DNA from 2 places in the Komagataeibacter sp. NFXK3 genome. Region 1 is predicted to be linked to the other one. Evidence: predicted binding sites of a transcription regulator. Region 1 holds the regulator's gene; the other holds the start of a gene.
The links. The regulator HrcA, encoded in region 1, represses chaperone genes, less so after heat shock. The targets are predictions, from matches to a motif close to GTTNGCACTCNCNNNNNGNGAGTGCNAAC.
Positions count from the first base shown of each region.

Region 2: OQZ28_RS08520 (co-chaperone GroES) is a predicted target of HrcA. The motif match lies at 2,148-2,176, and genes of this name have one in related genera.

Region 1 is NZ_JAPIVJ010000001.1:251,114-262,056, reverse strand. Features, by position in the region: gene OQZ28_RS01280 (MlaD family protein) at 1-158, opposite strand, end outside; gene truB (tRNA pseudouridine(55) synthase TruB) at 410-1,330, shown strand; gene rpsO (30S ribosomal protein S15) at 1,355-1,624, shown strand; gene pnp (polyribonucleotide nucleotidyltransferase) at 1,929-4,067, shown strand; gene OQZ28_RS01260 (NAD(P)H-dependent flavin oxidoreductase) at 4,160-5,578, shown strand; gene rdgB (RdgB/HAM1 family non-canonical purine NTP pyrophosphatase) at 5,717-6,331, opposite strand; gene rph (ribonuclease PH) at 6,328-7,056, opposite strand; gene hrcA (heat-inducible transcriptional repressor HrcA) at 7,184-8,263, shown strand; gene OQZ28_RS01240 (aldo/keto reductase) at 8,375-9,262, shown strand; gene OQZ28_RS01235 (penicillin-binding protein 1A) at 9,362-10,943, shown strand, end outside.
Region 2 is NZ_JAPIVJ010000006.1:97,715-108,657, reverse strand. Features, by position in the region: gene OQZ28_RS08535 (cytochrome c1) at 1-183, shown strand, start outside; gene OQZ28_RS08530 (S-methyl-5'-thioadenosine phosphorylase) at 173-1,078, shown strand; gene OQZ28_RS08525 (dienelactone hydrolase family protein) at 1,149-1,811, opposite strand; gene OQZ28_RS08520 (co-chaperone GroES) at 2,257-2,547, shown strand; gene groL (chaperonin GroEL) at 2,611-4,257, shown strand; gene OQZ28_RS08510 (cold-shock protein) at 4,550-4,753, shown strand; gene OQZ28_RS08505 (ATP-dependent DNA helicase) at 4,799-7,729, opposite strand; gene OQZ28_RS08500 (lysine--tRNA ligase) at 7,862-9,469, shown strand; gene OQZ28_RS08495 (IS5-like element IS1032 family transposase) at 9,479-10,309, opposite strand; gene OQZ28_RS08490 (lysylphosphatidylglycerol synthase domain-containing protein) at 10,399-10,943, shown strand, end outside.

The DNA.
Region 1 (10,943 bases):
GCGCCCACGCCCAGCCCGTTGATGGGGCTGTCAAAAACGACCACGGCGCGGTTGGTGGGCGAAAAGGGATGAAACTGTCCGAACAACGCTATGGCCGTCACACCAAGCAGGGCTCCACCCAACACAAATGCACCGACCGTGGTCTGCCGTTCAGCCATGGTGTTCAGGACTCCCTAGACGCGGAATGAAAATACTGTGGCACACGGTTATCCATGCATCCGTTTGCTGCAAGATGGCACTCCATGCCCCGTTGGCCAAGCAGGCTGGGGGGATGGCAGGCATGTGCCCGCCCTAACCTTTTAACATGTGTGGCGCAGGCGGCCAGCCCCCGTGGCTCAATGGGGCATTGAAGTGCATGCGTGCCTCGTCTAAACGCACGGCACTCCCATTCCCTGCAAGGTGCCGTGCAATGCGACGCAGACGTGGCCGCCCGCTTGACGGCTGGCTGATCATCGACAAGCCCCTGGGCATGACCTCCACGCAGGTGGTTGGCCGCGCGCGCTACCTGTTCGATGCCGCCAAGGCCGGGCATGGCGGCACGCTCGACCCGCTGGCCACCGGCCTGCTCCCCATAGCCTTCGGCAAGGCCACCAAGACGGTGCCCTACATCATGGATGGCACCAAGCGCTACCACTTCACCCTGCGCATCGGCGAGGCGCGCGATAGTGATGATGCCGAGGGTGCGGTTACCGCCACATCGGACGTGCGGCCCGACAATGCCGCGTTCGAGGCTGCCCTTGCCGCCTTCCGCGGCGAGATCATGCAGGTGCCCCCGGTGTTCTCTGCACTCAAGGTGGGCGGCCAGCGCTCTTATGACATGGCGCGCGCGGGCAATGCCCCCGAACTCGTACCACGGCCCGCGCGCATCGACCGCTTCGAGCTGATTGCCCGGCCTGATGCCGATACGGCAGTGTTCGAGGTGGAATCGGGCAAGGGGGTGTACATGCGCGCCCTCGCGCGTGACATTGCGCTGGCCTGCGGCACGGTGGGGCATGTGGCGGCGCTGCGGCGGCTGAACGTGGGGCCATTTGATGAATCCCATGCGATTCCGCTGGACAAAATTGTCGCAAGCGCCGACAACGCGCCTGCCCCACCGGATCTGCTGCTTCCGGTCGCGACCGCGCTGGCCGACATCCCGGCGCTGGCCCTGACCCGTGAGGAAGCGGATGCCCTGTCATTTGGCCAGGTGATCGACCTGGACCGGCTGGCAGGCCGGATGCCCGCGCACACCGACCCCCGCAGCGGGGTCGTGCGTGCGATGGATGGGGCGCGCGTGGTCGGGCTGTGCCGCCCCGAGGGCGGCGTGCTGCGATCAGTGCGCATGCTGTGAACCGAATGATCAATGGAGAGAATGATGTCGATTACTGCCGAACGCCGCACGGCGCTTATTGGTGAATACCGCAACGCCGCTACCGATACCGGCTCGCCGGAAGTGCAGGTCGCCCTGCTGACCGAGCGGATCGTGAACCTGACCGACCATCTCAAGACCCACGCGAAGGATTTCCATTCCCGCCGTGGCCTGCTGATGCTGGTTGGCCGCCGCCGCCGCCTGCTTGACTATGTCAAGCGCAAGGACGTGGCCCGTTACGAAACGCTGATCAAGCGCCTCGGCCTGCGTCGCTGATTTGCGACCGCGCGGGAGGGCGGGCATAATGCCCGCCTCCCGCGTGGCCCATGCGGGCATGGCGCGTGCACAGGCATGGCCATGCCCCGCAGGGCCGCATTTTTTCAGGCGCCCCTGACGGGCGCCGCCAACACGCTGCCGACGCCACGGCGGAGATGTCCGGACCGGATCGCAGCGTTTCAGGCCACATGGTGTTCTGGCGGTATGTGCCGCCATCGCTCCATGCCGTCCGAGGCGCTGCCATCATACGTTCCAATGTCCGGCCCGCCTGCATTGCGGCAGTCAACGGACAGGGTTTGTCTGGATGTTCAATTATTTTCGCAAGGAAATGGAATGGGGCGGTCGCCCGCTGGTGCTGGAAACGGGCAAGGTCGCCCGTCAGGCCGATGGCGCGGTGGTCGTAACCTATGGCGACACGGTGGTGCTGTGCACGGCCGTTGGCGCCAAAAGCGTCAAGCCGGGGCAGGACTTCTTCCCGCTTACGGTCAACTATCAGGAAAAGGCCTACGCGGCTGGCAAGATCCCCGGTGGCTTCTTCAAGCGTGAAGGCCGCCCGAGCGAGGCCGAGGTGCTGAACTCGCGCCTGATCGACCGCCCGCTGCGCCCGCTCTTCCCCGAGAACTTCCGCAATGAAGTTCAGGTCGTGGCCACCGTGCTCAGCCACGACATGGAAAATGATCCCGCCGTCGTGGCGCTGATCGGCTGCTCGGCGGCGCTGACGCTGTCGGGCATTCCGTTCTTCGGTCCGGTGGGCGCGGCCCGCGTCGGCTATTCCGATGGCAAATACGTGCTGAACCCGACCATCTCGCAGCTCAAGGACAGCGCGCTTGACCTGGTCGTGGCCGGCACTGCCGAAGGCGTGCTGATGGTCGAGTCCGAGGCGGTCGAGCTGTCCGAGGACGTGATGCTCGGCGCCGTGACGTTCGGCCACGAAGCCTTCCAGCCGGTGATCGACCTGATCATCGACCTCGCCGAAGATGCCGCCAAGGCCCCGTGGGACCTGGCCGAGCCGACGGCAGAGGAAATCAAGCTGCGCAAGAAGGTGGACAAGGCCGGTCGCGCCCTGATCGCCGAGGCTTACAAGGAACGCGCCAAGCAGGTGCGCTACAAGAAGGTCGCCGCCGCCCGTGAGGCGATCCTCGCCAAGATCGGCGAGGCCGAGGCCGACGCCGCCAAGCCGATGATCAAGGACCTCGAGGCCGATGTGGTGCGCACCGAGGTGCTCGACACCGGCTACCGCATCGATGGCCGTGACCTCGAGACGATCCGTCCGATCGTGTCCGAGGTTGGCATCCTGCCGCGCGCGCATGGCTCCGCCCTGTTCACCCGTGGCGAGACGCAGGCGCTGGTTGTCGCCACCCTCGGCACCGGCCAGGACGAGCAGATCGTGGACGCGCTGGAAGGCGAGTACCGCAACAACTTCATGCTGCACTACAACTTCCCCCCGTTCTCGGTGGGTGAGTGCGGGCGCATGGGCTCGCCGGGCCGCCGTGAAATCGGTCATGGCAAGCTGGCATGGCGCGCCATCCACCCGCTGCTGCCGGGCAAGGACACCTTCCCGTACACCATGCGCGTTGTGTCCGAGATCACGGAAAGCAACGGTTCGTCCTCCATGGCAACGGTGTGCGGCACATCGCTGGCGCTGATGGATGCGGGCGTGCCGCTCAAGCGCCCCGTGGCCGGTATCGCCATGGGCCTGATCAAGGAAGATGACGACTTCGCGGTTCTGTCCGACATCCTTGGTGATGAAGACCACCTTGGCGACATGGACTTCAAGGTGGCGGGCACCGAGCAGGGTGTGACCGCGCTGCAGATGGACATCAAGATCACGTCCATCACCCCCGAGATCATGAAGATCGCGCTGGGCCAGGCGCGCAATGGCCGCATGCACATCCTGGGCGAGATGGCCAAGGCGCTGACCGAAGGCCGCACGGATGTCTCCTCCTCCGCGCCGAAGATCACCACGATCTCCGTGCCGAAGGAAAAGATCCGTGATGTGATCGGCCAGGGCGGTAAAGTCATTCGTGAGATCGTTGAATATTCGGGTGCGAAGATCGATATCAACGATGACGGCACGATCATGATCGCCGCCTCCTCCGATGATCAGGCCGCCAAGGCCATCGAGCGGATCCGTGGCATCGTGGCTGAACCTGAAGTGGGCCACATCTACAACGGCAAGGTGGTCAAGACCGCCGATTTCGGGGCGTTCGTCAACTTCCTCGGCCCGCGTGATGGTCTGGTGCACATCTCCGAGCTGGGACAGGGCCGCGTTTCCAAGACGACGGACGTGGTCAAGCAGGGCGACGAGGTGAAGGTGAAGGTTCTGGGCTTTGATGACCGCGGCAAGGTGAAGCTGTCCATGCGCGTGGTTGATCAGGAAACCGGCGCCGACATCACCGAGACCGTGGGCGCCAAGCCCGGCCGTGCTCCCGCCGCACGCTAAGCGCGCGGTTCCGGCCTATAGACACCCCGGCCATCAAGGCGCGCCTGCCGGGCGCCCTTGTGGCCGGGTAGACACATGACGATGGAATGGTGATGAAGCCGATCAATGCGATCCGTATGGGCGGGACGGATATTCTGCCCCTGGTCGAGGGGGGGAAGGGCGTCTCGATCTCGACCGGCATTTCCGCCGGGCACTGGGCGGCAGCCGGGGGGGCGGGCACGGTCTCGATCGTGAACGCCGATTCCTATGATGCGGACGGCAACATCGTGCCGCAGGTCTATCACGGCAAGACCCGGCGCGAGCGCCATGAGGAACTTGTTGACTACGCCATTCGCGGCGGCATCGCCCAGGCCCGCATCGCGCACGAGATTGCCGGTGGCAGGGGCCGTATCCACGCCAATATCCTGTGGGAAATGGGCGGGGCGGAACGGGTCATCAATGGCGTGCTCGAAGGGGCGCCGGGCCTGATCCAGGGCCTGACCTGCGGCGCGGGCATGCCGTACCGCCTGTCGGACATCGCGGCGAAATTCGGCATTCATTACTACCCCATCGTCTCATCCGCCCGCGCGTTCAACGCCCTGTGGCGGCGGTCGTATCACAAGACCGCCGAACTGCTCGGCGCGGTGGTGTATGAAGACCCGTGGCGGGCGGGCGGGCATAATGGCCTGTCCAATACCGAGAACCCGCTGGCGCCGGAAGACCCGTTCCCCCGCGTGCTGGCGCTGCGCCAGCAGATGCGCGCCTTCGGGCTGAATGATACCCCCATCATCATGGCCGGTGGCGTGTGGTGGCTGGAGGAATGGCAGGACTGGATCGACAACCCCGAACTCGGGCCGATCGTGTTCCAGTTCGGCACCCGCCCGCTGCTTACACAGGAAAGCCCGATTCCGCAGGCATGGAAAGACCGCCTGCTGACGCTGAAGAAGGGGGATGTGTTCCTCAACCGCTTCTCGCCCACGGGTTTCTATTCCTCCGCCGTCAATAACAGCTTCCTGCGCGAGTTGCGCGGGCGCTCGGAGCGGCAGATCCCGTTCTCGCCCGAGGCACTGGGCGAGCACACCATGGCGCTTGCCATTGGCGCGCGCGGGCGGCAGGTGTTCGTCACCCCCGCCGATGGGCAGCGCGCCCATCTGTGGATGGAAGAAGGCCACACCGAGGCCATGCGCACGCCGGACAACACGCTGGTGTTCGTCTCGCCCGAACGCGCGCGTGAAATCCTGACCGACCAGGGCGCCTGCATGGGCTGCCTGTCGGAGTGCCGCTTTTCCAACTGGTCGCAGAAGCCGCCTGCCTATTCCAACGGGCACAAGGCAGACCCGCGTTCCTACTGCATCCAGAAAACCCTTCAGGATGCGGCGCACGCCCACGGGCCGGACCAGGCCGAGGTGATTGACCACAACCTCATGTTTGGCGGCACCAACGCGTGGCGGTTTGCCACCGACCCGTTCTATGCCAACGGCTTTGTGCCCACCGTGGCGCAGCTTCTCGAGCGGATCATGACCGGGCGCTAAGCCTGATCGGATCACGAAAAAAGGCCGGTGCCCGCATGGGACCGGCCTTTTTCAATAAAGACGTTTTTGGTGAAGCTTTTTTCAAAAAGCTTTGAAAAGAACGCCGCCTTTTTGAAAAAAGGCGGCACCCAAAAACTTTTATTCCGCTGCCTTCGGTAGGCAGGCTTCGCTAAACAGCGCGAAGGCCAGGCCACGGTGGCTGATGGCGTTCTTTTCGGCGTCCGTCATGTCGGCAAAGCTGCGCGTGCCGGTGCCGGGGGCGAAAAGCGGGTCATAGCCATGGCCGTTGGTGCCATGTGGCGGCCAGATGACGTGGCCATCAATCCGGCCCTCGAAGGTTTCGGTGCGGCCATCGGGCCAGGCCAGGCACAGCACGGAAATGAACCACGCGCTCCGGTCGGGGTTGTCGCCCATCTGCTCATGGATGCGGCGCATGGCGTCGGGGTAGTCCTTGGCGGGGCCAGCCCAGCGGGCCGAGAAGATGCCGGGCGCGCCACCAAGGGCCGCGACACAGAAGCCGGAATCATCGGCCAGCGCAGGCAGGTTGGCAGCCCTGGCGGCGGCCAGGGCCTTGATGGCGGCATTGCCAGCAAAGCTGTCCGCCGTCTCGTCCGGTTCGGGCAGCGACAGGTCGCCCGCGGACACGACGCGGATGCCGTAGCCGCCCAGCAGGGCCGCAAATTCGGCAATCTTGCCCCTGTTATGCGTGGCAAGCACCAGCGTGTCGCCACGCTTGAGGTGGGGGGTGGTCATGATGCGAGCGCCTCGTTCACGGTTACGGTCTGGATATGGAACAGTTCGGCGGTGCCCGTGCGGGCCAGGCGCATGAGCGTGTTGAACTGCGCCTCGGTAAAGGGATCCTTTTCCGCCGTGCCCTGAATTTCCACAATGCCGCCATCAGCGGTCAGGACAAAGTTGGCGTCCGCGCTGGCATTGCTGTCTTCATTGTAGTCAAGGTCAAGCACGGCGCCCGCCGCGGTCAGCCCGCAGGATATGGCCGCGACCTGCCCCTTGAGTGGCACGGCAGGCAGCGTGCCCTCACGCACCAGCTTTTCCAGCGCGAGGCGCAGCGCGACCCATGCGCCGGTAATGGCCGCGCACCGCGTGCCGCCATCAGCGTTGAGCACATCGCAATCTACCGTGATCGAGATCTCGCCAAGCGCCTTGAGGTCCACCACGGCGCGCAGCGCGCGGGCGATCAGGCGCTGGATTTCGAGCGTGCGGCCGCTCTGCTTGCCGCGCGCGGCCTCGCGCGGGCCGCGGTTATGGGTGGCGCGCGGCAGCATGCCGTATTCCGCCGTGACCCAGCCCTGTCCCTTGCCACGCAGGAAGGAGGGCACGCGCGGCTCGATGCTGGCGGCGCACAGCACCTCGGTGCCACCCATGCGGATCAGGGCGGAGCCTTCCGCATGACGGGCAAAGCCGGTCTGGATGAAGACGGGACGCAGCGCGTCGGGGGCGCGGCCGGATGGGCGCATGGGGCAACTCCGCAAGGTGAGGGGGCGGCATAGCGCGCAATCCGCTTCTATTTCCAGTCCCGCGTGGGCACGGGCGTGCGGGATCTGCTATGATGGGGGCTTGCGGATGACTGCGTGCAAAGGAGGCATGGCGATGGAAACCCGATCACCGGTATCGCAGCCGGCCCTGCTGTCCGGGCTTGATGCGCGTTCCGCCGCGATCCTGCGCGAGATCGTGGAACAGTATGTGGAAACGGGCGAGCCGATGGGCTCGCGCACCCTGTCGCAGCGCCTGCCGCTCTCGCTCTCGCCCGCCACGATTCGCAACGTGATGGCGGACCTGACCGATGCGGGGCTGCTGTTCTCGCCCCATGCCTCGGCCGGCCGGCTGCCCACCGAGAAGGGTGTGCGGCTGTTTGTCGATGGCCTGCTGCAGTTTGGCAGCCTGAGCGAGGAGGAGCGTGAAAGCATCGCGGGCACGCTCGATGTCAAGGGCCGCTCGCTCGAGGACATGCTGGCGCAGGCGTCATCCATGCTCTCGGGCCTGTCTTCGGCGGCGGGGCTGGTCATGGCGCCCAAGAGCGATTCCTCCACCATCAAGCACATCGAATTCGTGGCCCTTGGCCCGGGGCGCGCGCTGGTCATTCTGGTCAGCGCGGATGGGCAGGTGGAAAACCGCGTGATCGAGACACCCCCCGGCCTGCCGCCCTCGGCGCTGGTGGAGGCGGGCAATTACCTCAACGCCCACCTGTCGGGCCAGACGCTCGACCGCCTGCGCGAGACGGTCAGCACCGACATGACCGCCAACCGCAACGAACTCGACCACCTGACGGCAGGCGTTGTGGCCAGCGGCCTTGCCACATGGAGCGATGCCGAGGAGCGCGGCGGCACGCTGTTCATCCGCGGGCAGGGCCGGCTTCTGGCCGATGTGACCGAGATCGAGCGCCTGACCACCATCCAGATGCTGTTCGAGCGGCTGGAAACGCAGGAGACCATGCTGCGCCTGCTCGACCTTGCGCGTGAGTCGGAGGGGGTGCGCATCTTCATCGGGGCGGAAAGCGGGCTGTTCGGCATGGCGGGCATGTCGGTGGTGGTCGCACCCGCGCGCACCGACACCAACCGCATCGTGGGCGCGATTGGCGTGATCGGCCCTACCCGCATCAATTATGGCCGTATCATCCCGGTCGTGGACTACACCGCGCGCGTGATCGGCCGCCTGCTGGGCTGAACTGCCGCATCTTCATGCAACCGTGCCCGCCACGCGCCCTTATGGTGGGCAGGCAGCAACCGCACGCCCGCCATACTGGCGCGGGCGTGCCCATCAAGCAGGGAGAAAGCCATGTTCACGCCTGATGCACGCCAGTCCGGGTCCTTCATGATCGGGGGCGATATCGAGGTGACAAGGCTCGGCTTCGGGGCCATGCGCATTACGGGCCCGGGCATATGGGGCGAGCCTGCCGACCGGGCGAAAGCGCTCGCCACGCTCAAACGCCTGCCCGAACTGGGCATCAATCTTGTCGATACCGCCGATGCCTATGGCCCGGAGGTGAGCGAAAACCTCATCCGCGAGGCGCTGCACCCCTATGAGGGCATGCTCATTGCTACCAAGGGCGGCCATACGCGCCACGGGCCGGATATATGGAAGCCGGTGGGCAACCCCGATTACCTGCGCCAGTGCGTGCTGATGAGCCTGCGCAGGCTGGGTATTAAGCGCATCGACCTGTGGCAACTGCACCGCGTGGGCGCCGACTGCACGCCCGAGCAGCAGTTCGAAGCCATTGCCGCCATGCGTGCGCAGGGGCTGATCCGCCATGTGGGCCTGTCGGAAGTGACGGTGGAGATGATCGAGCGCGCGCGGCTGTATTTCCCGGTCGCGACGGTGCAGAACCGCTTCAACCTCGTCAACCGCTATTCGGAGGATGTGCTGGACTACTGCACGCGCGAGAATATCGGCTTCATCCCGTGGGCGCCGCTTGCGGCGGGCGGGCTGACCAAGGGCGATACCGTGCTCACGCGCCTTGCGGGGGAGAAGGGCGTGCAGCCCGGCCAGATCGCGCTGGCGTGGCTTTTGCGCCGCGCGCCGGTCATGCTGCCCATTCCCGGCACGTCCAGCCCCGAGCATGTGGCCGATAACGCGGCCGCCGCCGCGATTGAACTCAGCGACGAGGAATTCCGCCAGCTTGACAATGATGGCCGGGCTGAATGGGCCCGCCGTAACGCGGGCTGAGCGAGCCGGGGCGGATCGGGGGCGACGGCAGCGCGGGACAATGCTAGACAGGGGCCTTACGACATATGATGGCCCCTTTCTCTCCTTATTGGACACCGGATGACGCTTGCTGACGGATCAGGCCGCGATGGCCGGATGGATGGACCCTCCCGCCCCGGTGGGGGTGGCCCGCGCCGCCCGCGCTACCGCATGGTGCGCTGGCTGGCGGGCACCACGCTGGCGGTGCTGCTGCTGGGCAGCGGCGGCGCAGGCATCGTTGGCTGGTACGAATACGAGCGCCTGAGCGAGGGCCTGCCCACCGTCGATGGCCTGCGCACCTACCAGCCCCCCGTCATGAGCCGCCTGTATTCCGGTGATGACCAGGTCATGGCCGAGCTTGCCGCCGAGCGGCGCATCTTCGTGCCCTACAGCGCCATACCCGAGCGCGTGCGCAGCGCCTTCCTCGCCGCCGAGGACCAGAAATTCTTCAGCCATGGCGGCGTGGACCCGCTCGCCATCCTGCGCGCTGGCGTGACCGACATGATGATGCACGGCACCAAGCACCGCCCCATCGGGGCCTCGACCATCACGCAGCAGGTCGCGCGCATCATGCTGCTGGGGTCGAATGCCGTTTCCATCGACCGCAAGATCAAGGAAGCGCTGCTGGCCATGCGGCTGGAGCAGACGCTGAGCAAGGAGCAGATCCTCGAAATCTACCTCAACGAGATCTATCTGGGCGAGGGCGCGTACGGCATCGGCGCCGCCGCCCAGACCTATTTCAACAAGCCGCTCGACCAGCTTGACAATGCCGAGGCCGCCTTCCTTGGCGCGCTGCCCAAGTCACCCACCAACTACAACCCGCACCGCTACGTGCAGGCGGCGACCAACCGGCGCAACTGGGTGCTCGACCGCATGGCCGACCTCAGGGTGATCACGCCCGAGGAGGCGCGCGCAGCCCAGCTTGAGCCCCTCGTGCCCGCCAACTTCACCCGTCCCGGCCCCGTGCCCGGCTCGGAATGGTTTGCCGAGGAGGTGCGCCGCGAACTGATCGAGCGCTACGGCATCGGCACCACCATGGAGGGCGGGCTTTCGGTCCATACCTCGCTGGATTCGCACCTGCAGCAGGTCGCCACCGGCGCATTGCGCGAGGGGCTGCTGCGCTATGACCGCGCCCATGGCGGCTGGCGGGGCGCATTCGCGCATGTCGGGGCTGCTGACGTGGCGGGCGACTGGGCCAATGCGCTGGCGCATGTCACGGCACCCGCCGCCATGCTGGAGCAGTGGCGGGTGGCCGTAGTGCTGTCGGCCACCACGGGCCGGGTGGGCTGGCTCGAGGGGCGCGATCCCGTCATGCCCCATACCGGTGTGATGCTGGCGCGTGACATGGCGTGGATGCGCACCGGCAAGGGCGTGCAGACCGGCGACGTGGTGCTGGTCGAGCCCCAGGCCGATGGCGGCGGCGTGGCCATCCGCCAGGTGCCGCGCGTGGAGAGCGCTCTTGCCACCATCGATGTGCGCACCGGGCGCGTGCTGGCCATGGTGGGGGGCTGGTCGTTCCGCGAATCGCAGTTCAACCGCGCCATCCAGGCGGCACGCCAGCCGGGGTCGTCGTTCAAGCCGTTCGTCTATCTGGCGGCGATGGAGCAGGGGATCTCGCCTTCGCAGAAATTCGATGACTCCCCCGTAAGCTATGGCGAGTGGC
Region 2 (10,943 bases), on a different contig from region 1:
CCCGATGGCACGCCCGCCACGGTCGAGCAGCAGGCGCGGGATGTCACGACCTACCTGGCCTGGGTGGCCAGCCCGCACCTGACGGCGCGCCACCGCGCAGGCGTGGGGGTGATCGTGTTCCTGCTGATCCTGCTAGTATTTTCCATCTGTCTGAAACGGAGAACGTGGTCCAATGTCCACTAACGCTGCCACCGGCGAGCAGATCGAGCCGGTTATCGGCCTGATCGGCGGGTCCGGCCTGTATGATATCGAAGGCCTTGAGGACAAGGAATGGCGCACGGTCGAGACCCCGTGGGGCAAGCCGTCCGACCAGCTCCTGTTCGGCCGGCTTGATGGCGTGCGCTGCGTGTTCCTGCCGCGCCATGGCCGAGGCCACCCGCTGCCGCCCTCGCGCCTGAACTACCGCGCCAATATCGATGCGCTCAAGCGCTCGGGCGTGACCGATATCGTCTCGCTCTCGGCAGTCGGCTCGCTGAAGGAAGAACTGCCACCGGGCCACTTCGTGGTGATCGACCAGTTCATCGACCGCTCGTTCGCGCGCGAGAAGAGCTTTTTCGATACCGGCTGCGTGGCCCATGTCGGCATGGCCGACCCGCTCTGCCCGCGCATTGGCGACGTGCTTGAGGGCCAGTGCCGTGAACTCGGGCTGGACGTGACCCGTGGCGGCACCTACCTGGTCATGGAAGGCCCGCAGTTCTCCACCCGTGCCGAGAGCAATCTCTACCGCTCATGGGGCTGCTCGGTGGTGGGCATGACCAACATGCCCGAGGCCAAGCTCGCCCGTGAGGCCGAGATCTGCTACGCCACCGTCGCCATGGTCACCGATTATGACTGCTGGCACGACGACCATGACAGTGTCACGGTCGATGCGGTGGTCAAGGTGATGCAGCAGAATGCCAGCCGCGCGCGTGCGCTCGTGCGTTCGGTCATCCCCAAGCTGGGTGCGAAGCGTGGCCCCTGTTATGCAGGCTGCGATCGCGCGCTCGAGCACGCCATCATCACAGCCCCCGAAAAGCGTGATCCGGCGCTGCTCAAAAAGCTGGAAGCCGTTGCAGGCCGCGTGCTCAACCGCGGTTAAAAAACAGCCTTGAAAAAACAGAAGTTTTGGGTGCCGCCTTTTTTCAAAAAGGCGGCATTCTTTTTGGCTGTTACAGCCAGTGCTCGAAAAAGCTCAGCGTGCGCTGCATGGCCAGGGTGGCGGCGGCCTCGTTGTAGGACGGGCGATCCGTGCAGCCAAAGCCGTGATCGGCCCCCTCATAGGTAAAGATCTCGATCTCTTCATGCGCAGCGCGGATGGCGTCCACGTCATCTGCCGGGATATGGGGGTCTTCCGCGCCAAAATGCAGTTGCACGGGGCAGTTGGGCACCTGGCTGCGGGTCTCGGCAATGCCGCCGCCATACCATGCCACGGCCGCGGCGAACGCCCTGGTGTGGCAGGCCGCTTCCCACGCCAGCTTGCCACCCCAGCAGAACCCCACGATGCCCTTCTTCTCGGTTGTCAGCACGTCAGCCGCGGCCACGAGGTCGCGCAGCGCGTTCTCCTGCCCCACCTCGGCACGCAGCTTCAGCCCTTCGTGCATGCCCGTGCTGTCATACGGCAGGATGGCATCGCGCCGCGCGCGGTCGAACAGGGCAGGAGCAATGGCCTGATAGCCCTGAGCGGCAAAGGCGTCGCACACCGCGCGGATATAGGGGGTGACACCAAATATCTCCTGCACCACCACCACGGCGCGCGCCGCATCGGGCCGACCGGCCCGATAGGCGGAAAATTCATGCCCGTCCGCTGCTGTAACGGTTATGACTGCGCCCATGGTTTTCACTCCATTCTTTCCTTCATTGCGTGGCAAAGAATGATGCGGCCTGCCCTGACGTCAATATGAAACCCGCGTGAGGGACGACTTTATGAGAATTCCTTCCCATGAAGCCCCGCGCTGGCGGGCTGCACGATGGAATCGGCACGGCAGGGTGTCATGCATTGTGGGGAGGGCTGTTGCGCCGCTTTTGATGGGGGGCGAAGCACTCCATTAATCGATTGATATTCAATCATAAAATAAGGATTTTTGCCCGGAGTGCCTTTTGCGCGCGAATTCTGCGCCGTCTCGCTGTGCGCCATTCTTGACACCTGTGGGGGGGCTACCTATCTGGTGTTTAGCACTCTCACGAGGGGAGTGCTAACGCGATGCGGCCTGGCGCGCGCGCCAACCGGTGGCGTTGCTTGATTCAAGGGCGTTACCTTTAGAAGATTTGGAGCGATCCATGACGAAATTTCGTCCCCTGCATGACCGAGTGGTCGTCCGTCGCCTTAAGAGCGAGGAAAAGACAGCAGGTGGTATCATCATCCCTGAGACCGCCAAGGAAAAGCCGATGGAAGGCGAGGTGATCTCGGTGGGCGCAGGTGCCCGTAACGAGCAGGGCCAGATCGTGGCCCTCGACGTGAAGGCGGGTGACCGCGTCCTGTTCGGCAAGTGGTCGGGCACGGAAGTGACGATCAACGGTGAAGAACTGCTGATCATGAAGGAAAGCGACATCATGGGCGTGGTCGCCTGACCCACCCGCGCTTTCCGCACCGGGTAACCTTTTAAAAAACCTTTCCATACGGAGAAGAGAACAATGGCAGCCAAGGACGTAAAGTTCGGCGGTGAAGCCCGCCAGCGCATGCTGCGTGGCGTGGACATTCTGGCCGATGCAGTAAAAGTGACGCTCGGCCCCAAGGGTCGTAACGTCGTGCTCGACAAGAGCTTCGGCGCACCGCGCATCACGAAGGATGGTGTCTCCGTCGCCAAGGAAATCGAACTGGCCGACAAGTTCGAGAACATGGGCGCGCAGATGGTCCGTGAGGTCGCCTCCAAGACCAACGATATCGCAGGCGACGGCACCACCACGGCAACCGTGCTGGCACAGGCCATCGTGCGCGAAGGCGCCAAGGCCGTTGCCGCTGGCATGAACCCGATGGACCTCAAGCGCGGCATCGACAAGGCGGTTGGCGTTGTCGTTGAAGAGCTGAAGAAGAACGCCAAGAAGATCACCACGCCTGCCGAGACCGCACAGGTCGGCACGATTTCCGCCAATGGCGAGCATGAAATCGGCGAGATGATCTCCAAGGCGATGCAGAAGGTCGGCTCCGAGGGCGTGATCACGGTGGAAGAGGCCAAGGGCCTGCACACCGAGCTCGACGTGGTCGAGGGCATGCAGTTCGACCGTGGCTACATCTCCCCGTATTTCGTGACGAATGCGGAGAAGATGACCGTCGATCTGGACAGCCCCTACATCCTGATCCACGAGAAGAAGCTCTCCTCGCTCCAGCCCATCCTGCCGCTGCTTGAGGCCGTTGTGCAGTCCGGCCGCCCGCTGCTGATCATTGCCGAAGACGTCGATGGCGAAGCGCTGGCGACCCTGGTGGTCAACAAGCTGCGTGGTGGCCTGAAGATCGCCGCCGTCAAGGCGCCGGGCTTTGGTGACCGCCGTAAGGCGATGCTGGAAGACATCGCGATCCTGACCGGTGGCCAGGTCATCAGCGAAGACCTCGGCATCAAGCTCGAGAGCGTTACGCTCGACATGCTGGGCACCGCCAAGAAGGTGCACATCGACAAGGAAAACACCACCATTGTCGAGGGTGCGGGCGCAGGCGAGGCCATCAAGGGCCGTTGCAGCCAGATCCGCGCGCAGATCGAGGAAACCACCTCCGACTACGACCGCGAGAAGCTGCAGGAACGCCTGGCCAAGCTGGCAGGCGGCGTTGCCGTGATCCGCGTGGGTGGTTCCACCGAGATCGAGGTGAAGGAGCGCAAGGACCGCGTGGACGACGCCCTGCACGCAACCCGTGCGGCTGTTGAGGAAGGCATCGTTCCCGGTGGTGGCACGGCGCTGGCCCGCGCATCGACCAAGCTCGGTGGCCTGCACTTCCATAACGACGACCAGCGCGTCGGTGCGGACATCATCCGCAAGGCCCTGCAGGCACCGCTGCGCCAGATCGCCCACAACGCGGGCGAAGACGGTGCGGTCATCGCTGGCAAGGTGCTGGAAAACGACACCTACACCTTCGGTTTCGATGCCCAGATCGGCGACTACAAGGATCTGGTGGAAGCCGGCATCATCGACCCGATGAAGGTCGTGCGCACGGCGCTGCAGGATGCGGCATCGGTCGCGGGCCTGCTGATCACCACCGAGGCGATGGTTGCCGAGCGCCCCGAGAAGAAGCCCGCGGCACCGGAAGGTGGCATGGGCGGCATGGGTGGCATGGGCGGCATGGATTTCTGATCCAGGCACCTGCGCACCCCGGCCCCAAGCTGCAGCACGGGGCCGGATGCCAGAATAAAAAAAGGGGGAAGGGCCATTGGCCTTTCCCCCTTTTTTCATGGCCAGTGCGTACCATCATGTCGGGATCATTTGACACGGGTGCCCATTTCATGCTGCCCCTATGGGTGCACGAACGGCGTGGAAGTGGCAGGGTGTTTTCCGGATGCCCCGTTTTTTCATGGCGGTAAAGGCACACGCGCCCGGATTGCCGGTATTAGGACCGGCAAGGATGGCGCTGGAGAAGAGACTGGCTATGGCTACCGGAAAAGTAAAATGGTTCAACGCAACCAAGGGTTTTGGCTTCATCATGCCTGATGATGGCGGCAAGGACGTGTTTGTGCACATCACGGCGGTGCAGGCTGCTGGCCTGCGTGGCCTGAACGAGGACCAGGCGGTCAGCTACGACATCGCCATGGAGCGTGGCAAGGCTGCCGCGACCAACCTCAAGGCGCTTTAAGGCGTCTGCCCCCCGCCCCGCGCGGGGAAGGGCAGGGAGACACGATCAGGAAAGCTGGTCCGCGGATATATCCTGCGCCTGCAGGAAGGCCGTGATCTCCCGCGCCGCCGCACTCAGCCCGAGGCGGCGTACCGCCACCCCTTCGGGGAAGGCGGAAAGCAGGCGTGAAGGGGTGCGCCGGTCCAGCAGGACGAACACCCCCCTGTCCTGCCTGCTGCGGATCAGGCGGCCAAAGGCCTGGCGCAGGCGCAGGCGGGCAATCCTGTCATCAAAGCGCCCCGGCGCGCCGCCAGACAGGTGAATGCGCCGCTCACGGTGCAGGATATCGGGTCGCGGCCACGGCACGCGCTCGAAGGCGACAAGACGCAGGGCCTCGCCCGGCACATCCACCCCATCGCGCATCGCATCCGTGCCCAGCAGGCAGGCATTGCGCTCGCTGCGCATGATATCGACCAGCGTTGCGTTATCCATCGGGTCCACATGCTGGGCAAAGAGCGGCAGGCCCGCTTCCTCCAGCGGGGTCACGATGCGGCGGTACACCTCGCGCAGGCGCGAGATGGCGGTAAACAGCCCCAAGGCTCCCCCACCCGATGCCATGAACAGCGTGCGGTACGCCCCGGCAAGGGCTGCCGGGTCATCATGCGCCACGTCGGTAATGATGAAGGCGCGGCTCTGGCGCGCGTAATCAAACGGGCTGGGGAAGGAGGCGCGTATGGCGGGCGAGGGCAGGTGGATTGCGCCTGACCTTGCCTCGGCGGCATCCCATGCGCGTTCGGCGTTGTCATTGGTGTTGTCCTCGCCGCTTTCGTCGCGCAGCGTGGCGGATGTGACCAGCACGCCATGCGCGGGGGCTGCCAGCACGCTGGCGAACGGAATGGTGGGGTCCAGCCAGTGGCGGTACAGCCCCACGTCGCGCTCGCCGGGGTTCTGGCCCTCACGCCGGTCCATGCGGATGTAATCGATATATTGCGGCGTTTCGCCCCCCGTGGGCGGCTCGTTTGCCTGCATGCTGCCCAGCATGGCGCACCAGCCATCCACCCGTGAGAGCGCGCGGCGGCGGATGGAGCGGATGGCGGCGGCAATGCGCTCGCGCATGGGGGTGTCGAGCCAGTCGGCCTCGGTTTCCAGCGCCTCGTCAAGGCGGGCGACCAGCGTGCGCAGGGGCTCGGCCAGCCGCCTTAACGCCCGTTCCAGCGCCTGTGCTGCCTCATGCAGCGATTCGGGCATGGGGTACAGGTCGCATTCGCTGTCGCTGCGGCGCGCGCCACCCTCGGGGCTGCCCTGCGTGCGGGCAAGTACCTGCTGGCGCAGTTCATGCAGCAGCGCCTCGGAGGGGTTGGACAGCACCGGCTCCTCCCCCTCGATGGGCACGCGGGCTGCCCGGTGCACCGGGTCAAGGGCCGCGAGGCGCGCCGACCAGCCTGGTGCGGGCAGGGCGCGGGCGGCCATCAGCGCGGTATCAAGCGGGGTTTCGATGCGGGGGATGTTGGCCAGCAGGTCTTCAAGCCGGCGCCGCAGGCCGCGCGCGCGTGAGCGGGCCCCTTCGGCGCCGAGCAGCCAGCGCCGCAGTTCGGCCGCCTCCAGCCCTGAAAGCTCAAGGGCGAAGGCGCTGTCCGCCGCATCGGCAATATGGTGGCCCTCATCCATGATGTAGCGGGTGGGGGTGTTGTCCTCGTTGCTGGCCCCGGTGCCATCAAGCGCATGCCATGCTGCCTGCGACATGACGAGTGCATGGTTGGCAATCACGAGGTCTGCCGTGCGGGCGCGGCGGATGGAGTGCTCCACCATGCATTGCTGGTAATGCGGGCAGGCCCCGTGGATGCATTCGCCCCGCCGGTCGGCAATGCCGGTCAGCAGCCCGCGCCCGAACAGGTCGGCAAACCAGCCGGGCAGGTCGCCGCCAAACAGGTCGCCATCGAGCGTATGCGCCGCCCACAGCGCTACCAGCGCCAGCCCGATGAGGGTGCCATCGCCCGCCTGCCCGCGTGAGAGCGCGATGTTCACGCTCTCCTCCATGTTGAGCAGGCACAGGTAGTTCTCGCGCCCCTTGCGCACCACCACATGGCTGCGGCGCACGGCGGGGTCGGGGTAGAGCCGGGCCAGTTCGGCTTCGATCTGGCGTTGCAGGTGGCGGGTATAGGTACTGATCCAGACAGCGCCGCCGTTGCGGCGTGCCCAGATATTGGCGGGCGCTACGTAGCCCAGCGTCTTGCCGGTGCCGGTGCCGGCCTCGGCCAGCACCATGTGCGGGTCGCCCTGTGTGGCGCGTGGCGTGAAGGCGCGGGCGGCGATGTGGCTGAACGCCTCCTGCGCCGGGCGGTGCTCGGCTCCCTCGCCAATAATCTCGCGCAGATGCGCCTGTGCTTCCTCCCCGCTTACCGGGTGGGCGGCGGGTGCAGGGCGTGGGGCGGTTTCCTCCCATTTGGGCAGGCGGGTCCAGACCTTGAGCGCCTCGTTGGGCTGGATCATGCCCGCGGGCAGCTTCCCGTCATCCTTCAGGCCGAGTGCCGCGCAGACCGATGGCCCCCACGCCCACCCCGCCTTGCGCATGCGCCACGCAAGGGCTGCGCGGATGCCGCCCTCGGGCGTGTTGCGCAGGCGGGCGATGTGGCCGAGCATCTCGAACGCAAGGTCGGGCAGCAGGTCGGCCTCGGGGGTTTCGAGCCTGTCCGCCCCGAGCCCCAGCGCCATGCCCAGCCCGCGTGCGGTCGGCGGCGCTGTATGGGCAGGCAGGGTGAAGGCGAACAGTTCGAGCAGGTCCAGCCACGGGCAGGGCCGTGGCGGGGGCGGCAGGTCGAGCCTGCGCGCGATGGCGGGCGCGTGGATGACCATGGGCACGGGCCACTGCGGCAGTTCACGGCGGATGTCGGGGGCCTGCAAGGACAGGATTTCCCCATCCGGCGTAAGCACCGACCAGGCGCCGTGCCGGGGAAGGATCGCCGGGGCGCTGTCCGGCAGGGGCGGGGTGTCTGGCATGGTCGTCAATGATATAGGGTACAAGCGGGCAGATGTCGCCCGCCGTGTGTCATGCCATTCTTATTGCTGTACCCCGGGGTGTGGAATAGGATGGATTGACCCGTGCCCTTCCTGTCCATAGCTTGCCGGTCCATGTCAGAACAGCATCCTGCCCTTATCTCGCCCCTTCCCAAGTCCTGGCCGTTCGAGGAGGCCGCCAAACTGTCCGCGCATGTTGGCGCGCGCGCGGTTACGGCCGATAAACCCGTGCTGCTGGAAACCGGCTATGGCCCGTCCGGCCTGCCGCATATCGGCACGTTTGGCGAGGTGGCGCGCACGTCATGGGTCAGGCAGGCGTTTATGAAGCTGACCGGCCTGCCCACGCGGCTGCTGGCCTTCTCCGATGATATGGACGCCCTGCGCAAGGTGCCCGAGAACGTGCCCAACCAGGAAATGCTGCGCCAGTATATCGGCAAGCCGCTCTCGCGCGTGCCCGATCCGTTCGGCACGCATGAATCCTTTGCCGCCCACAACAATGCCCGTCTGCGCTCCTTCCTTGATGGCTTCGGGTTCGATTACGAATTCGCCTCCTCCACGCAGTATTATGAAGGCGGGCGTTTTGACGCGGCGCTGAAGCGCGTGCTTGAGGTGCATGACCAGATCGTGGCCGTGATCGCCCCGACGCTGGGCGAGGAACGCCGCGCCACCTATTCCCCCGTGCTGCCCATCCACCCGCGCACCGGCCAGGTGATGCAGGTGAAGATGGACGCCATCGACCCCATTGCTGGCACCGTGCGCTGGACCGATGAGGAGGGCGAGACCTTCGAGACGCCGGTCACCGGCGGCCACGCCAAGATGCAGTGGAAGGCCGACTGGGCCATGCGCTGGTATGCGCTGGGCGTCGATTATGAAATGTCGGGCAAGGACCTGATCGACAGCGTGCGCCTTTCTGGCAGGATCTGCCGCATCCTTGGCGGCCAGCCGCCCGCGGGCCTGACCTATGAGCTGTTCCTGGACCAGAACGGGCAGAAGATTTCAAAGTCCAAGGGCAATGGCATCTCGGTCGAGGAATGGCTGCGCTATGCCCCGCCTGAAAGCCTGGGCCAGTACATGTTCAACGCGCCGCAGCGCGCCAAGCGGCTGTTCTTTGATGTCATCCCCAAGGCGACGGATGAATACCTGGCCCATGTCGGCAAGGCCCGCGCCATGGAGCCTGCCGACCCGGCACTGCTGACCAACCCGGCATGGTTCATCCACAAGGGCGCGATCCCGGCCGATGCGGGCAGCCCGGTCACGTTCGGCATGCTGCTCAACCTCGCCTCGGTCGCCAATGCCGAGACGCCGGATGTGCTGTGGAAGTTCATCCAGCGCTACGACGCCGGTGCCACGCCCGAAAGCTGCCCCATGCTGGCGCGGCTGGTGGAATACGCCATCGTCTACTACGCCGATTTCGTGCGCCCCACCAAGCAGTACCGCGCGCCGGATGCGCATGAGCGCAAGGCGCTGTCTGATCTCGCCCAGGCCCTGCGCGGCATGGAAGGCGGCGATGTCAGCCCCGATGCCTGCCAGAACCTCGTGTTCGAGATTGGCAAGACCCATGGCTTCGAGCCGCTGCGCGCGTGGTTTGGCTGTCTGTATGAAGTGCTGCTGGGCCAGAAGGAAGGTCCGCGCTTTGGCATCTTTGTCGCCCTCTATGGCGTGGCGGAAACCGTGGCCCTGATCGAGGCTGCCCTGACCCGCGCCGAAGGAACGGCGGCCTAAGAGCCTGAATCAGAAAGCGGTTTGATTGATTTTTCGCAGAACTCTGCGGATATGGGCAATCATCAACCACGCGTGGGATGACGAGATTGTTGCCTCGACATCCTTCGTGAGGCGACGGCAGCGTCCGAGCCATGCAAAGCTGCGCTCCACGATCCAGCGTTTGGGCAGGACGACGAAGCCTTCGGCCCGATCGCTACGCTTGACGATCTCGATCGTCCATCGGCCGAGTTCAGCCAGCGCACCACGCAACTTCTCGCCGGCATACCCGCCGTCACCGATCAGATGGCGAAGCCAGGGAAACAATGAGCGTATTCTGGTCGCTACCAGCGGCGCGCCATCACGATCCTGAATGTCGGCGGGATGCACGACGGCTGCCACGACATGACCCAGCGTATCGGTCGTGATATGCCGCTTGCGGCCCCTGATCTTCTTGCCCGCGTCATAACCGCGTGGACCGCCGTTTTCAGCAGTTTTAACCGACTGGCTGTCAATAATGCCTACCGAAGGCGTGGCGTCTCGCCCGTCCTGCTCACGCGACAGGATCACGAGAATATGGTTTATCGCTTCCCATCGTCCCTCGCGGATCCAACGGTAGAAATAGCCCTGCACGGTCGTGAAGGCGGGAAAATGACGAGGCAATTGTCGCCACTGGCAACCCGTAGTGACGATATAGAGGATCGCCTCCATGACCCGGCGCAAATCCGTACGTCGTGGTCTCCCCAGTCGTTTCTTCTCGGGCATCAAAGGCGCAATCAGCGCCCACTCCGCATCGCGAAGGTCGCTTGCATACTCCAGGTCGTCCCGGCGATACTGCGCGCGGGTGATTTCAGTCCAGGCCATCTTGATCTCATCAGGTTATCGCAAACCCATGAATCATAATCCACTGAAATCACTCAACTCATTTTCGGTCAGACACTAAGGGCTTGCCCATGGCTGAACGTCCGAGCCAAGACGCAATGCCTGCCCAGCCTGAAGGTGATGGGCCCACCGGGGCGGGCCTGACTCCCGCGCGCCGGCGCAACGCGCTGCTGCGCCACCTGCCGCATGTGCTTGGGCTGTTTTTGCTGGTGGGCGCCGTGATCGTGGTGCAGCGCGAGGTGCGCACCCTGCACTGGCAGGACATCAGCCACGCGCTGCTCACCATTCCCGCCACCACGTTGTGGGCGGGGGCAGGGTTTACGCTGCTGTCCTATCTGGTGCTGTCCTTCTATGACTGGCTTGCCGTGCAGCAGGTGGGCTGCCAGCTTGCCTTCCGGCGCACGGCGTTTGCGGCGTTCTGCTCGTATGTGCTGTCGCATAACCTGGGGTTTTCCGCCATTTCGGGTGCTGCGGTACGCTTCAGGCTGTATGGCAACTGGGGGCTTAAGCCCTTTGAGGTCGCCCAGATCATCGCGTTCTGTTCGGCCACCTACCTGCTGGGGGCGGCGGTGCTGATCGGCAGCGTGCTGGTGCTGGAGCCGGGCACGGTGCCCTT